4 regions of the Pseudomonas sp. MF7453 genome follow, and region 2 is predicted to be linked to each of the others. Evidence: riboswitches for the same ligand, from Rfam matches in the RefSeq annotation. Region 2 holds a riboswitch; each other region holds the start of a gene.
What was found. A riboswitch is a leader RNA that binds a small molecule or an ion and turns the genes downstream of it on or off. The one in region 2 is predicted to bind cobalamin.
Positions count from the first base shown of each region.

Region 1 (4,138 bases), on a different contig from region 2:
TAGGAGCGAGCTTGCTCGCGAAAAGCGTCAACGATAACGCGTGTTTCCTGAATAAACGCGGCGCCTATGGGGTTTTCGCGAGCAAGCTCGCTCCTACAGGGATTAGGGCAAGCCACCCCACATAATCAGGGTCTGTAAAGGTGGGCATGCCCGGCCCGATACAGCGACGACTCGCCGAAACTGTCACTGGCCAGCACTCGGCCCACCACAATCAGTGCCGTGCGCCGGAACCCCTTGGCTGCGACCTTGGCGGCAATATCTGTCAGGGTGCCGACAACCCAATCCTGATCCGGCCAGGTCGCTCGGTGCACCACGGCAATTGGGCAATCGGCGCCATAGTGCGGCAGCAGTTCGGCGACGATCTTTTCCAGGTGATTGACCCCCAAGTGGATCGCCATGGTCGTACCATGGCGGGCCAGGCTGTCGAAGCTCTCACCGGGGGGCATGTTGGTCTTGTCGGCGTATCGGGTCAGGATCACGCTCTGGGCGATGTCCGGCAGAGTCAGCTCGGTTTCCAGCAACGCGGCGCAGGCCGCTACTGCCGTAACGCCGGGAATGACCTGGAAAGGAATACCCATTTCCCGCAAGTGGCGGATCTGCTCGCCAATCGCGCCATACAGGCTCGGGTCGCCCGAGTGCACGCGCGCCACATCCTGGCCTTGGGCATGGGCGGTCTTGATCAGGTCCATGATCTGTTCAAGATGCAGCTCGGCGCTGTTGACCACCTGCTGCGCCTGATGACCCTCCAGCACCGCGGCGGGCACTAACGAGCCGGCATAGATGATCACCGGGCAACTGCGGATCAGCCGCTGGCCCTTGACGGTGATCAGTTCCGGATCGCCGGGGCCTGCGCCGATGAAGTAGACGGTCATGGAGAGTTCCTGTTGAAAAGCGGGCGAGCATGAAAACGGCTCATGGTCGCAAGGGCGATTATCAAGGTTTTAGCCGGTGCAGGCCAATGCAAGCGTGGCGTGGGCAACTTTTCTGCGAGTGATCAGCAGGCGGGCAGGGGCATTAGCGAGCTGTTCGGTCAGGGCCAGGGCGGCGCTTTCGGCAATGCCGTAACAGCCGGTATGGGCAAATGCGACGCTCGATTTGTGGCTCAGTCGCTCTTCGTAAGCCGCCAATTGCGTGGCATCGAAGCACAGCAGCGGTACATTCAGCACTTGGGCGAGCGCCAGCAACCCTGGCTCATCCTGCTTGCGATCGATACTGGCCAGCGCCGTCAAGCACTGGCGGCCGATACCCGCTTCGACGAGGGCGCTGTCCAGCAGCGCCAGCAGCGTGTGAACGTCACAACCCCGCTGGCAACCCAGGCCGACTACCAACGTCATGCCGAGTATTGGTCGTCGCGGTTGCGGCGAAACAGCCAGGCGCTGATCAGGCCCAGGGCCAGCCAGAACACCACATTGGTCAGTTGCGATGCGATTTTGAACTGTGCTTCGAGCGCCTCGGGTGCCAGCATCGAATGCACTTGCGGCTGCGGCGCGCCAATCACGTGGGGGACGGCAAGAATTGCCACGCCCAGCACTTTGAGCAGCCCGTTGCGACCGAACACGATCAGCGCAATACCGGCGGCGGTGGAGGCGGCGGTACCGATCCACCAGGTCTGGCGCAGCGTCAGGTCAGCCGCGGCCGTGCCCGGCAATTCAGGCGGCAGGCCCAGGGTAGGTGCCAGCACAAAGGTCGCGTAACCCGCCAGGCCCCAGAGCAAGCCCTGGGCGGTGCGGGTGGGGGCGCGCAAGGTGTAAAGGCCGGCGAGCATCAACGCAAAGCCGACCGCCACCACCAGGTTGCCACCTGTGGTCGACAACACGCGCTGCCAGCCATCTTCCGGCTCCCAGGCTTCGGCGTCGTGGCTATGTGCAGCGGCACCTGCGCCGTGTTCGTGGGCAACTTCGGTCGCTACAGGAGCCTTTTCATACGTTTCGGCCTGCAAAATCAACGGCGAGACCCACAAGCTTTGCAGCAGGGTCAGCAGCAGGGCGGCCAGCAGGCCGGTGAAACCTGCGGTTTGCGCAATACGTTTGATCATGTCGGCAGGCCTCAGTGGCAAGGGAACGCGGCGCTGTGGCGGGTATCGTGGGCCGCGTTATGCACCGCCTCGATATGCGAAAAACCGGCGAAGTACACAAGGCACGCACCCAGGATTGCCGCGCCGATCGCAGCGCTCAGGCGTTGACTCAACGTGGTGGTGCTGCTTGCGGAGGGCGTAGTGCTGCTGATGATCGACATGGCGCGTCCCTTTCAGGTGTCAGGGTGAAACGAGCGCATGCAAACCCCACGCGCCAGGCACGCAGGGTTCGAACAGCGCCCGCCCACCGCGGGTTTGTTATCTGATTTTTTCGGGCCGGTCTCCGGGCTTGCGAGGGGCGGCTCTGGACAGAGTGCGCCTGAAAAGCATCGCCTTCCCATGCAAAAGCACAGTGGCCGTGACGCTTCGCTCGCTTACCGTTGCGGGGGCAGCACCGGATTTGTCATAGGGGTATGACGCACCGGTTTCCCGTTTCACCCTGTGAAGGGCACCCGAAACAAGATGTGTAGGAGAGCATGGGCCGGGGACGGTAGTCAAATGCCGCGAGCCCCTGTAGCCTTGCACCTTCGAGGTTCTTCGGCCCCACGCCGAAGCTAAGAAGGGAACGCGGTTCAAGCCGCGGCTGCCCCCGCAACTGTGAAGGGTTCAGTTGACTGCCATGCCACTGCCGAGACGGCGGGAAGGCGCAGTCAACGTTGGTCGCAAGACCTGCACGCCCCAAGCCAGGAGACCTGCCTCGTCACCGATTTTTCAATTCAACCGGGCGGGGTGATCCGGTGACGAAATCCGCTGCTGCGCGCCGCCGCAGGGCCTGTCGTCCCGTATGCCCGCCCCAAAGGGCATCCGATGAAAACACTGGCCAAACTTCCCGTCACCATCGTTACCGGCTTCCTCGGCTCGGGCAAGACTACGTTGCTGCGCCATATGCTCGACAACGCCCAGGGCCGTCGCATTGCCGTGATCGTCAATGAATTTGGCGAGCTGGGCATTGACGGCGAGATCCTCAAGCAGTGCTCTATCGGTTGCACCGAGGAAGAAGCCAACGGCCGCGTGTACGAACTGGCCAACGGCTGCCTGTGCTGCACGGTGCAGGAAGAGTTCTTCCCGGTGATGCGCGAACTGGTCGCCCGTCGCGGTGACCTGGACCATATCCTCATTGAAACCTCGGGCCTGGCCCTGCCCAAGCCGTTGGTGCAAGCCTTCCAGTGGCCGGAAATCCGCAGCGCCTGCACCGTTGACGCGGTGATCACCGTAGTCGACAGCCCGGCCGTGGCCGCCGGTACCTTTGCCGCCTTCCCGGATCAGGTCGACGCCCAGCGCAAACTTGACCCCAACCTGGACCACGAGTCGCCGTTGCACGAACTGTTCGCCGACCAACTGGCCAGCGCTGACCTGGTGATCCTCAACAAAGCCGACCTGATCAGCGCCGAAGACCTGGCCCGTGTGCGCCTGGAAGTGGCCGAAGAACTGCCGCCGGCGGTGAAGGTCATCGAAGCCAGCAGCGGCCGCCTGCCGCTGGACGTGTTGATCGGCCTCGGCGCCAGCTCCGAAGAGCATATCGACGCTCGCCACAGCCATCACGATCAGCACCATGAAGGCGAAGACGACCACGACCACGACGCGTTCGACTCCATCTCCATCGACTTGCCGCAAGCCGACGAAGCCCTGTTGCTCGACGCCCTGACCCAATTGGTGGTGCAGCACGGCATTTTGCGTGTGAAAGGCTTTGCAGCTATCCCAAACAAGCCGATGCGCCTGCTGATCCAGGGTGTGGGCACACGCTTTGACAAGCACTTCGACCGCGCCTGGGGCGCCGATGAAGCGCGCACCACGCGCCTGGTGCTGATCGGCCAAGAGCTGGACGCCGCCGGCCTTGAAGCGCAATTGCGCGCTGCCCTCAGCGTTTAACCATGCACCTGCTCAGGACCCAGCCCGGTGGTTTCGTCGCGGACGACAATATCGCCGACCTTGGCCAAACCCCCGCCGAGCTGGTGATCCTGTGCAGCGGCGATTCCAGCCTGGCGCTGCTGGCCGAAGTCGCCCAGCAATTGCCCGAGGATTACCCCAGCCTGCGCCTGGCCAACCCGATGCAGGTGCAGAACC
Region 1 covers NZ_JAEKCN010000002.1:115,572-119,709, reverse strand. Annotated here, with positions in the region: gene cobM (precorrin-4 C(11)-methyltransferase) at 126-872, opposite strand; gene JFT63_RS05370 (cobalamin biosynthesis protein) at 942-1,334, opposite strand; gene JFT63_RS05375 (CbtA family protein) at 1,331-2,035, opposite strand; gene JFT63_RS05380 (CbtB domain-containing protein) at 2,047-2,235, opposite strand; cobalamin riboswitch at 2,332-2,545, opposite strand; cobalamin riboswitch at 2,588-2,788, shown strand; gene cobW (cobalamin biosynthesis protein CobW) at 2,882-3,943, shown strand; gene cobN (cobaltochelatase subunit CobN) at 3,946-4,138, shown strand, end outside.
Region 1: linked by a shared signal. The riboswitch ahead of cobW (cobalamin biosynthesis protein CobW) and the one ahead of JFT63_RS23175 (TonB-dependent receptor plug domain-containing protein) in region 2 are both predicted to bind cobalamin.

Region 2 (4,138 bases):
CGGAAACACCAGCAATTGCACGCCCTGCTCTGCCGCAACCTGCATAAACACCAAGTGCCTTGAGATGTTGGCCGCGACGTCGCCGGCAATGGAAAGGGTTTGCGCCGCAGCAAGGGTCAAGGCAGTCATGGTCGCGTCCTGGCAATCATTGTTTAAGAGTGACCAGCATAGCGACACTCGCCCCATAGTCGTAAGTACCCTCAAGCAATAGAAATTACTGATTGAATCCACCCGTGCGCCTCTAGTAAGCTCCCCCCATCATTTGGAGAGCCACCATGTTGCAACTCACCCACACTCAGGTTTGCCCTGCTGCCAGCGCCTTGCGCTCGGTGTCGGCTACCCGTGTGAACGGTTCGAGCGCACTGGCCGGCTTTTATTTTGGGTATTGGTTTAGCCACTGGCGCGCCTGATACCTGAAATCGGCGCCCACTACTCAAGGGGTCGCCTACCAGAGAAATCTAAACCCCCGGTCGGCTCCCCGACCGGGGGTTTTGTTTTTTCAGCCGCTAACTATTTTGTTTGCTCAAGAACACTTAAAGGAATCACACCATGAACTACGCCAACTATTACCGCTTCGACACTTGCACTGCATGGCGATTTAGCCAGCTCCGTTCGGGACAGCCTGCCGCCTCCGATCGGTCACCTATTGGTGGCAAACCAACACACCTTGCCAGTACGGCCAATTGTCGAACACCCCAGTAGGCCAAGCGCGCGGGAACAACCCGCCGCTTGCCCAGGAAGCCTTGAATATGAACTCCTCCGTCGCCGCTTTGCCCGTCTGCACCCTCAACAGCGCCAATGAAACCCTGACCCAGCGCTTGCCCAGCTCCCTTGAGCTGAAGCACCAACTGCCCCTCAGCCCGTTCCTCAATGAACAGATCCACGCCCATCGCCAGGCCGTGCGTGCCATTCTCACTGGCCAGGATTCGCGCTTACTGGTGATTGTCGGCCCGTGCTCGATCCACGATCCGGAATCGGCCATGGAATACGCACGCAACCTGAAGAAACTTGCGCTCGAAGTCAGCGACCAGATGCTGCTGGTGATCCGCGCCTACGTCGAAAAACCGCGCACTACCATCGGTTGGAAAGGCCTGGCCTACGACCCGCACCTGGACGGCAGCGATGACATGGCCACCGGCCTGGCCCTGTCCCGTGAACTGATGCGTGAAATGCTGCGCCTGGGCCTGCCGGTCGCCACCGAACTGCTGCAACCCATGGCAGCAGGCTACTTCGATGACCTGCTCAGTTGGGTTGCCATTGGCGCGCGCACCACTGAATCGCAGATCCACCGCGAGATGGCCAGCGGCCTGGGCCTGCCCGTGGGCTTCAAGAACGGCACCGACGGCGGCGTCGCGATTGCCTGTGATGCGATGCGCTCGGCGTCCCACCCCCACCGCCATTTCGGGGTCGATAGCCAGGGCCATCCCGCCATCATTCAAACACCGGGCAACCCCGACACGCACTTGGTGCTGCGCGGCGGTCACCGTGGGCCAAACTACGATGCGCAGAGCGTGGCCCAGGTGAAACATGACCTGGTCAAAGCCAAGGTGGCAGCGCGGATCATGGTCGATTGCAGCCACGCCAACAGCGGCAAGGACCCGCTGCGCCAACCGGCGGTGTTCAATGACGTATTGGAGCAGCGCTTACAGGGCGATACCTCGCTGATCGGCATGATGCTTGAGAGCCACTTGTTCGAAGGCTGCCAGCCGCTGAGCACGTCGATGAAATACGGCGTGTCGGTGACCGATGGTTGCCTGGGATGGAGCGGGACCGAGCAGTTGTTGCGCAGCGCGGCCGAACGGTTGCGCGAACACAGTAAAACCGACTGATCGCTGGCTGGGCTGGGCGGGAAAGTTGACGAGCGCTCGTGCGAGTGTTCAGATGCCCGCCTGTTTCAGGTGCCCCCTGCCGCCGTGCTCGGGGTGAAACGGGAAACCGGTACGCTCTTGCCGAGCAAGTCCGGTGCTGCCCCCGCAACGGTATATGCGTGATCCCTTCGACACACCACTGTGGCCATTGCGCTATGGGAAGGTGAAGGGGTCCATACGCATGAGCCCGGAGACCGGCCTGAAATTTCTGTTTGGCAAACTCCTGCGGTGGGCGGGCATGGGCCGGTATTGGCGTGTGCTCGATGCCTTCTCTTGCGTGCTTCTGCGAAGATACTTTCGAGAAGACTATGATTCGACGTTCATTCACTCCCTTGGTCGGTTGCCTGTTCAGCCCATTGCTGCTGGCTGACGACAATGCCCTGATACTCAATGCGCAACTCGTCTCGGCGCCTTCGGTGGAGTCCACCACCGTCGCGGCCATGGCCCGGTACGGCAGCAAAATCGACGTGGTCAGCCGCGCCCAGATCGAGCGAGCCGGCCCTGCCGCCGACGTGTCCCGGGTCATGCAAATGTTCATTCCCGGGCTGTACGTCGCGCCGAAAAACGGCCCGTTCGACTACGGCACCTATTCCCTGCTTGGTGGACGCAACGATGACACGTTGATCCTGCTTGACGGTGTGCGCCTGAATAACCGCTTGTACGGCGGTCTTTACATCGACACCCTGCCAGCCAATGCCATCGAGCGCATCGAAGTGCTCAAGGGTGGCCAGAGTTTACTGTTCGGCACCCAGGCCGTGTCCGGCGTGATCAATATCGTCACCCGCAGCCCGCAGACGCCCAGTGCTTCCGGCGAAGTGAACCTGGGGGTCGATACCTTCGGTGGCACCACCGGCGACGCCCGGGTCGAAAAACTCTTCAACAACGGTTGGGGCGACATGGGCCTATTGGCGTACGTCAGCCGTAATGCGTCCGAGGGCTACCAGCCGTTTCGCAACCGCGATATGAAAAACGTCAGCAACAAGAAGCGCGCCTACGAGGTCACCACCTTCGGCACCAAGGCGATTCAATCCTTTGGCGACCATTCACGCCTGGAACTGTTCTACCAATACGCCGATGCCAACCTGGATTTCGCTCGCCCGGTGGCATCCCACAAGACCACCAACGACCGTGTTCAGCAGATCGCCACAGCGACCTTCGAGCAAAATATCAACGAACGCCTGAGCTATTTCGTCAAGGGCCATATCAACGATTGGGACACCCGCTATACCCGCATCAACAACCTTGACGCAGGTGGCACCCAGGTGATCAATCATAACGACTATTGGGGTTTCACCGATTGGGGCGTGCAGGCCGAGGGCAAGGCCCAATTGCCGGGCGGGCATGTGTGGATCGTCGGCAGTGATAACCAATGGTTCAAGGGCCAGGACGATGTGCTGGTAATCGACAACAACAAGGCCCAGGCCCACGCGCTGTACACCCAACTGCGCCCGCAGATCGACGCCCTGCCCGATTGGCACCCCAGCCTTGGTGTGCGCCACGAAGCCATGAGCGGGGGCGACAGCGCCACCGTCGGTATGCTCACCTCGCTCTATGACCTCAACGAGAATTGGGCGCTGCGCGGTCAATATGGCACGGCCTACAAGCTGCCCAACGCCGAACAACTGTTCGTCAATGAAACCGACGAAAAAGGTAACCGCCACCTCAAGCCTGAGAAAAGCCGCAACGCCGAGTTGGGTGTCGACTACAGGGGATCACTCGCTGGACGCGATTTCAACGCAAGCGTGACGTTATTCAAACGTGAGATCACTGACCTGATCACACTGAACGATAGGCTGTGGGTCAACGGCCAGGGCCAAGTCAAGATGCGCGGCTTCGAGGCCGACGCCAGGCTGGCGCTCAATCAACAATGGAGCGTGCAGGCGGATATGACTCGCAACCTTACCCAGTCGCGTGCCGGAGTGACCATCAACGACATCCCGAGCTTTTTCGCCCGCTCACGCATCGGTTTTGAATCGCAAAGCCGCTTGTGGGGTGCAGGTGCAGCCATCCGTTATATCCGCGATATCGCTAGCTCCAGGCAGGTCGAGTACGGTCATTATTCAGTGGTAGACGCCGATGCCTATCGCTATCTGGACTCAACGCACCAGCACCGCGTGAGCCTGTTGGTGGAAAACCTGTTCGACCGCGACTACGTCACCAGCCGCTCCAATAACGTCGACAACCTGGGCCGTCCGTTCACCTCAGAGGTGCGTTATACGTATCGTTTCTGATGAAAGACATCACGCAAATCGAAGGGGTGGATACCCATC
Region 2 covers NZ_JAEKCN010000016.1:92,495-96,632, forward strand. Annotated here, with positions in the region: gene JFT63_RS23165 (carbon-nitrogen hydrolase family protein) at 1-129, opposite strand, end outside; gene JFT63_RS29910 (hypothetical protein) at 276-410, shown strand; gene JFT63_RS23170 (3-deoxy-7-phosphoheptulonate synthase) at 750-1,829, shown strand; cobalamin riboswitch at 1,880-2,085, shown strand; gene JFT63_RS23175 (TonB-dependent receptor plug domain-containing protein) at 2,177-4,099, shown strand; gene JFT63_RS23180 ((2Fe-2S) ferredoxin domain-containing protein) at 4,099-4,138, shown strand, end outside.

Region 3 (4,138 bases), on a different contig from region 2:
CAAATAGCCTGGATCACCGGGATATTGCGCCGGAATGGGCGCAGGTGCGGTGCTTCGGGACTCGATTGGGCAAAGCCGGTGGTGTTCAGGATCACCGCCGCCTGTACTTCATCGAGCCAGTCTTCAACCACTGCCAGGCAACCGGGCTCCTTCAGGCTGGCCACCGCGATAGGCAGGGGGTTAAGGCCCGCGACCTGCAAACGCTGGCAGAACACGTCGATGAAACCGGTGTTGGCGGCCTGCAAATGGGAGCGGTAAAACAGCACCGCTGCCACCGGCCATTGCGCATTCCACTGCGCCCGCCAATCATCAAGATCGGCATTGGCAGTTTGCGGATGATAGATCGCGGTACGCGGCAACGCCTGCGGCTCGTTCCAAGGGTAATCGCGCCCCAGATAATCACTGGCCAGGCAGCGATAAAAATCCAGGGCATTACCCAGCCCGCCCTGGCGCAGGAAATGCCAAAGGCGGTCGCGCTGCTCGGCGCCAACCGTGCTCAAGCCACTGAGCTCTGGGTCTGGGCGATCATCCCCCGGCACCAGGATCAGCGTGACGCCGCGTTCGGCCAGCTCCACCAGGCGCTCGATACCGTAGCGCCAATAGCCAATGCCACCGTGCAGGGAAATCAGGATGACCTTGGCGTGACGCAACACCTCATCGACATACAGGTCGACCGAGGCATGGTTCTGCACCTGCATCGGGTTGGCCAGGCGCAGGCTGGGGTAATCCTCGGGCAATTGCTGGGCGACTTCGGCCAGCAGCGCCAGGCTGGAATCGCCGCTGCACAGGATCACCAGCTCGGCGGGGGTTTGGCCAAGGTCGGCGATATTGTCGTCCGCGACGAAACCACCGGGCTGGGTCCTGAGCAGGTGCATGGTTAAACGCTGAGGGCAGCGCGCAATTGCGCTTCAAGGCCGGCGGCGTCCAGCTCTTGGCCGATCAGCACCAGGCGCGTGGTGCGCGCTTCATCGGCGCCCCAGGCGCGGTCGAAGTGCTTGTCAAAGCGTGTGCCCACACCCTGGATCAGCAGGCGCATCGGCTTGTTTGGGATAGCTGCAAAGCCTTTCACACGCAAAATGCCGTGCTGCACCACCAATTGGGTCAGGGCGTCGAGCAACAGGGCTTCGTCGGCTTGCGGCAAGTCGATGGAGATGGAGTCGAACGCGTCGTGGTCGTGGTCGTCTTCGCCTTCATGGTGCTGATCGTGATGGCTGTGGCGAGCGTCGATATGCTCTTCGGAGCTGGCGCCGAGGCCGATCAACACGTCCAGCGGCAGGCGGCCGCTGCTGGCTTCGATGACCTTCACCGCCGGCGGCAGTTCTTCGGCCACTTCCAGGCGCACACGGGCCAGGTCTTCGGCGCTGATCAGGTCGGCTTTGTTGAGGATCACCAGGTCAGCGCTGGCCAGTTGGTCGGCGAACAGTTCGTGCAACGGCGACTCGTGGTCCAGGTTGGGGTCAAGTTTGCGCTGGGCGTCGACCTGATCCGGGAAGGCGGCAAAGGTACCGGCGGCCACGGCCGGGCTGTCGACTACGGTGATCACCGCGTCAACGGTGCAGGCGCTGCGGATTTCCGGCCACTGGAAGGCTTGCACCAACGGCTTGGGCAGGGCCAGGCCCGAGGTTTCAATGAGGATATGGTCCAGGTCACCGCGACGGGCGACCAGTTCGCGCATCACCGGGAAGAACTCTTCCTGCACCGTGCAGCACAGGCAGCCGTTGGCCAGTTCGTACACGCGGCCGTTGGCTTCTTCCTCGGTGCAACCGATAGAGCACTGCTTGAGGATCTCGCCGTCAATGCCCAGCTCGCCAAATTCATTGACGATCACGGCAATGCGACGGCCCTGGGCGTTGTCGAGCATATGGCGCAGCAACGTAGTCTTGCCCGAGCCGAGGAAGCCGGTAACGATGGTGACGGGAAGTTTGGCCAGTGTTTTCATCGGATGCCCTTTGGGGCGGGCATACGGGACGACAGGCCCTGCGGCGGCGCGCAGCAGCGGATTTCGTCACCGGATCACCCCGCCCGGTTGAATTGAAAAATCGGTGACGAGGCAGGTCTCCTGGCTTGGGGCGTGCAGGTCTTGCGACCAACGTTGACTGCGCCTTCCCGCCGTCTCGGCAGTGGCATGGCAGTCAACTGAACCCTTCACAGTTGCGGGGGCAGCCGCGGCTTGAACCGCGTTCCCTTCTTAGCTTCGGCGTGGGGCCGAAGAACCTCGAAGGTGCAAGGCTACAGGGGCTCGCGGCATTTGACTACCGTCCCCGGCCCATGCTCTCCTACACATCTTGTTTCGGGTGCCCTTCACAGGGTGAAACGGGAAACCGGTGCGTCATACCCCTATGACAAATCCGGTGCTGCCCCCGCAACGGTAAGCGAGCGAAGCGTCACGGCCACTGTGCTTTTGCATGGGAAGGCGATGCTTTTCAGGCGCACTCTGTCCAGAGCCGCCCCTCGCAAGCCCGGAGACCGGCCCGAAAAAATCAGATAACAAACCCGCGGTGGGCGGGCGCTGTTCGAACCCTGCGTGCCTGGCGCGTGGGGTTTGCATGCGCTCGTTTCACCCTGACACCTGAAAGGGACGCGCCATGTCGATCATCAGCAGCACTACGCCCTCCGCAAGCAGCACCACCACGTTGAGTCAACGCCTGAGCGCTGCGATCGGCGCGGCAATCCTGGGTGCGTGCCTTGTGTACTTCGCCGGTTTTTCGCATATCGAGGCGGTGCATAACGCGGCCCACGATACCCGCCACAGCGCCGCGTTCCCTTGCCACTGAGGCCTGCCGACATGATCAAACGTATTGCGCAAACCGCAGGTTTCACCGGCCTGCTGGCCGCCCTGCTGCTGACCCTGCTGCAAAGCTTGTGGGTCTCGCCGTTGATTTTGCAGGCCGAAACGTATGAAAAGGCTCCTGTAGCGACCGAAGTTGCCCACGAACACGGCGCAGGTGCCGCTGCACATAGCCACGACGCCGAAGCCTGGGAGCCGGAAGATGGCTGGCAGCGCGTGTTGTCGACCACAGGTGGCAACCTGGTGGTGGCGGTCGGCTTTGCGTTGATGCTCGCCGGCCTTTACACCTTGCGCGCCCCCACCCGCACCGCCCAGGGCTTGCTCTGGGGCCTGGCGGGTTACGCGACCTTTGTGCTGGCACCTACCCTGGGCCTGCCGCCTGAATTGCCGGGCACGGCCGCGGCTGACCTGACGCTGCGCCAGACCTGGTGGATCGGTACCGCCGCCTCCACCGCCGCCGGTATTGCGCTGATCGTGTTCGGTCGCAACGGGCTGCTCAAAGTGCTGGGCGTGGCAATTCTTGCCGTCCCCCACGTGATTGGCGCGCCGCAGCCGCAAGTGCATTCGATGCTGGCACCCGAGGCGCTCGAAGCACAGTTCAAAATCGCATCGCAACTGACCAATGTGGTGTTCTGGCTGGCCCTGGGCCTGATCAGCGCCTGGCTGTTTCGCCGCAACCGCGACGACCAATACTCGGCATGACGTTGGTAGTCGGCCTGGGTTGCCAGCGGGGTTGTGACGTTCACACGCTGCTGGCGCTGCTGGACAGCGCCCTCGTCGAAGCGGGTATCGGCCGCCAGTGCTTGACGGCGCTGGCCAGTATCGATCGCAAGCAGGATGAGCCAGGGTTGCTGGCGCTCGCCCAAGTGCTGAATGTACCGCTGCTGTGCTTCGATGCCACGCAATTGGCGGCTTACGAAGAGCGACTGAGCCACAAATCGAGCGTCGCATTTGCCCATACCGGCTGTTACGGCATTGCCGAAAGCGCCGCCCTGGCCCTGACCGAACAGCTCGCTAATGCCCCTGCCCGCCTGCTGATCACTCGCAGAAAAGTTGCCCACGCCACGCTTGCATTGGCCTGCACCGGCTAAAACCTTGATAATCGCCCTTGCGACCATGAGCCGTTTTCATGCTCGCCCGCTTTTCAACAGGAACTCTCCATGACCGTCTACTTCATCGGCGCAGGCCCCGGCGATCCGGAACTGATCACCGTCAAGGGCCAGCGGCTGATCCGCAGTTGCCCGGTGATCATCTATGCCGGCTCGTTAGTGCCCGCCGCGGTGCTGGAGGGTCATCAGGCGCAGCAGGTGGTCAACAGCGCCGAGCTGCATCTTGAACAGATCATGGACC
Region 3 covers NZ_JAEKCN010000002.1:487,500-491,637, reverse strand. Annotated here, with positions in the region: gene cobN (cobaltochelatase subunit CobN) at 1-875, opposite strand, end outside; gene cobW (cobalamin biosynthesis protein CobW) at 878-1,939, opposite strand; cobalamin riboswitch at 2,033-2,233, opposite strand; cobalamin riboswitch at 2,276-2,489, shown strand; gene JFT63_RS04065 (CbtB domain-containing protein) at 2,586-2,774, shown strand; gene JFT63_RS04070 (CbtA family protein) at 2,786-3,490, shown strand; gene JFT63_RS04075 (cobalamin biosynthesis protein) at 3,487-3,879, shown strand; gene cobM (precorrin-4 C(11)-methyltransferase) at 3,949-4,138, shown strand, end outside.
Region 3: linked by a shared signal. The riboswitch ahead of cobW (cobalamin biosynthesis protein CobW) and the one ahead of JFT63_RS23175 (TonB-dependent receptor plug domain-containing protein) in region 2 are both predicted to bind cobalamin.

Region 4 (4,138 bases), on a different contig from region 2:
CCCTCGTGCCTCTCGCACTCGTTACCCTATTGTTTGGTTGCGCCTCCCACCCTCAACAGGTGGCAGAACAGCCCAAACCACAGGTTCAAAATCAGGCCAAGTTCGTTGCTGCACAGTCTGCTTCTGTTTATGAAGAAGAGATGGCAACCGAAAAAGAACTCGCCGACTTCTCAGGTAGCAAGCCTTACCAGTTGCCCCTTCTGGCCGACAGCATTCTTGAGCGCGGCAAGTCCCTGATCGGTACCCGTTACCGTTTTGGCGGCACTTCTGAAGCCGGTTTCGATTGCAGCGGTTTTATCGGTTATCTGTTTCGTGAAGAAGCGGGCATGAACCTGCCTCGCTCCACGCGCGAAATGATCAACGTGGACGCACCGTTGGTCGCACGCAACAACCTTAAGCCGGGCGATCTGCTTTTCTTTAGTACCAGTGGTCGCGGTCGTGTCAGCCACGCCGGTATCTACCTGGGCGATAACCAATTTATCCACTCCAGCAGCCGCCGTAGCGGTGGCGTTCGGGTCGATAACCTGGGTGACAGCTACTGGAGCAAAACCTTCATCGAAGCCAAGCGCGCACTCGCCATGGCCCCGACTACGGTTACCGCTAGTAAGTAAAGTTAAAGTGATACTTGAAGTTTGACGTGTAAGCGCTAGAATCCCTGGACATTGTTGTCATCCGTTCGCGCGAGCTTTGCTTGCGCGTTCTGGTTTTCAACGTTCGGCAGCGAAAGCCGCATCCAGACCAGGATTGTTCTGCACATGTCGACCTCGGCCCGCCTGATGCTCATTGTTTGCGCCGCGCTGCTCAGCGCCTGCGCCAGCCGTCCACCGCCGCCCGCGCCTGTAGCGGTCAAGCCCAAGCCGGTATTCAACTACGCCACCCAGAATTTTTCGCCTGCTGCCGAAGATGTGCTCTTCCGTGCGCTGGGCCTGGTCGGCACGCCTTATCGCTGGGGCGGCAACACACCGGACTCGGGGTTTGATTGCAGTGGCCTGATCGGCTTTGTGTTCCGCGACGCAGCCGGCATCTCATTGCCGCGCACCACCCGTGAATTGATCATGATGCGTGGCCAGGACGTCAGCGAACAAAACCTGCAAACCGGCGACCTGTTGTTCTTCGCCACCGGTGGCGGTTCGCGGGTCAGCCATGCGGGCATCTATGTGGGGGAGGGCCGCTTCGTACACGCGCCGCAAACCGGCGGTACGGTGAAGCTGGATACGCTCTCCAAAGCGTATTGGCAGAATGCCTACCTGAGTGCCAAGCGGGTACTGCCGGGGAACCTGGCGCGTAATCCCTGAATCAGTAAAACTCCAAAATGTGGGAGCGGGCTTGCCCGCGAATGCAGTGTGTCAGTCAACGCGTTAGTTGACTGGGCCACCGTAATCGCGGGCAAGCCCGCTCCCACATTGGTGTGTGGCGATTTACTTAACAGCCGATACCCGCCAAACCTTATTGCCCACATCATCGGCCACCAGCAAATCCCCCTGCTGATCTATCACCACGCCTACTGGCCGGCCCATGGCCTTCTCATCGCTATCCAGAAACCCGGTCAGCACATCCACCGGTTGCCCTTTCGGCTGGCCCCCTTCGAAGGGCACGAAAATTACCTTGTAGCCACTGTGCGGCTTGCGGTTCCAGGAACCATGCTGGCCGATAAATGCGCCATTACTGAAAGGGGCAGGGAGTTTGCTGCCCTCGGCGAAGGTCAGCCCCAGCGACGCAGTATGAGGGCCTACCGCATAGTCGGGAGCGATGGCCTTGGCGACCATGTCCAGGTTCTGCGGGGTGACACGCACATCCACATGCTGGCCGTAATAACTGAAAGGCCAGCCGTAGAAGCCGCCATCCTTGACCGAGGTGATGTAATCCGGCACCAGGTCGCTGCCGATTTCATCGCGCTCGTTAACTGCCGTCCACAGCTTGCCGCTCTGTGGCTCCCAGGCCATGCCGTTGGGGTTGCGCAGGCCGGAGGCGAAAATGCGGTGCTGGCCGGTCGCGCGATCAACTTCCCAGATAGCAGCGCGGCCTTGCTCGGCATCCAGGCCGTTTTCGCCAACGTTGCTGTTGGAGCCGACGCTCACATACAGCTTGCTGCCGTCCTTGCTGGCCACCACGTTTTTGGTCCAGTGATGGTTCAAGGGGCCGCCTGGCAAATCCACGACTGTGGTGCCTTGGGACGTGATTGCGGTTTCACCCGGCTGATAGGGAAAGCGCAGCAACTTGTCCGAGTCCGCCACGTACAGATCGTTGCCCACCAGTGTCATGCCAAACGGCGAATTCAGATTTTGCAGAAATACCGTACGCGTTTCGGCCACGCCGTCATGATCGGCATCGCGCAGCAGCGTGATGCGGTTCGGGCTGGGCACACCGGCACCGGCGCGGCCCATGACTTTTTCCATCACCCAGCCGCGCACGCCTTTGGAGTCGTCTGGCTTGGGCGGCGCATTGGTCTCGGCCACCAGCACGTCGCCGTTGGGCAGCACGTAGAGCCAGCGTGGGTGATCCAGGCCTTCGGCGAAGGCGGCCACTTGGGTGCCGGCGGCAGCCGTTGGCTTGGCGCCTTCAGGCCAACCGATCGCCGGGGCGATGTTGACGGTGGGAATCAGCGTCTTGTTCGGCTCCGGCAGTTTGGGCGAGGGCCCGGTGCCATCCGCGACTTGCAGGGTGGAGCTTTCGCCGCAGGCGGCGAGGCTGCCGGTGAGCATGATCAGTAAGGCCAATCGGGTTTTAGGCATGGTTTTCTCCTTGATACCTGTAAGGGTAGAGAAGCACGCTGTACGGATGGTTCAAGTACAAGGCCAGCTTTAATTGACGCTCCACCCCCAACCCACTAACCTTCGCGGCTTGTTCCAGGTGCTCTGTGGCGCGCGCGTCGACAGAGTGAAACAGGGAAGCCGGTGAGTGAGCGCACTTGTACACAGTGCTGCCGCGATTCCGGCGCTGCCCCCGCAACGGTAAATGAGTCAAGACGGTGCTGTTTGCCACTGTATCGCCCGCGATATGGGAAGGCGCGCCCTCGGCTGCTTCGATAAGACGCGCCACTCATGAGTCCGGAGACCGGCCTTGAACATTCAACAGCATCACGGTGGGCGATGCTTGGCTGTCTGTTTTTTCTTTTTCCTGCCCGCCGTTTTTGTCCAGCCCCAACGGAGAGCTGCCATGACCGATTCCCCCGACCGCGACGAACGCCACCTGGCGCGCATGTTGCGCAAAAAAGCCGTAATCGACGAGCGCATCGCCAATTCGCCGAATGAGTGCGGCTTGTTGCTGGTATTGACCGGCAACGGCAAAGGCAAGAGCAGCTCGGCCTTCGGCATGTTGGCCCGCGCCATGGGCCACGGCATGCAGTGCGGTGTGGTGCAGTTCATCAAGGGCCGCAACAGCACGGGCGAAGAGCTGTTCTTCCGGCGCTTCCCCGAGCAGGTGCGCTTCCACGTCATGGGCGAAGGCTTCACCTGGGAAACCCAGGATCGCCAACGTGATATCGCCGCCGCCGAAGCGGCCTGGGCGGTGTCCCGGGCGATGCTCAATGACGCGTCCATTCGCCTGGTGGTGCTGGACGAACTGAACATCGCCCTCAAGCACGGCTACCTCGACCTGGATCAGGTCCTCAGCGACCTGCAAGCCCGCCCGCCGATGCAGCATGTGGTGGTCACTGGCCGGGGCGCCAAGCCTGAATTGATCGAAATGGGCGACACCGTCACCGAAATGGGCATGCTCAAGCACGCGTTCCAGGCCGGTATCAAGGCACAGAAGGGCGTCGAACTTTGAATCAGCCCCGCCAATGCCCGGCCGTATTGATCGCCGCTCCGGCGTCCGGCCAGGGCAAAACCACGGTCACCGCCGCGCTGGCCCGTTTGCATCGCAATTTGGGGCGCAAGGTGCGCGTGTTCAAATGCGGGCCGGACTTTCTCGACCCCATGATCCACGAGCGCGCCAGCGGTGCGCCGGTGTATCAATTGGACATGTGGATGGTGGGCGAGCAGGAAAGTCGTCGTCTGCTGTGGGAAGCGGCGGGGGAGGCCGACCTGATCCTGATCGAAGGCGTGATGGGGCTGTTCGACGGCACCCCCTCCAGCGCCGACCTGGCGCGGCACTTCGGCGTACCGGTGCTGGGGGTGATCGACGGGACTGCCATGGC
Region 4 covers NZ_JAEKCN010000010.1:260,054-264,191, forward strand. Annotated here, with positions in the region: gene JFT63_RS17685 (C40 family peptidase) at 1-611, shown strand, start outside; gene JFT63_RS17690 (C40 family peptidase) at 756-1,295, shown strand; gene JFT63_RS17695 (PQQ-dependent sugar dehydrogenase) at 1,419-2,732, opposite strand; cobalamin riboswitch at 2,832-3,077, shown strand; gene cobO (cob(I)yrinic acid a,c-diamide adenosyltransferase) at 3,157-3,768, shown strand; gene JFT63_RS17705 (cobyrinate a,c-diamide synthase) at 3,765-4,138, shown strand, end outside.
Region 4: linked by a shared signal. The riboswitch ahead of cobO (cob(I)yrinic acid a,c-diamide adenosyltransferase) and the one ahead of JFT63_RS23175 (TonB-dependent receptor plug domain-containing protein) in region 2 are both predicted to bind cobalamin.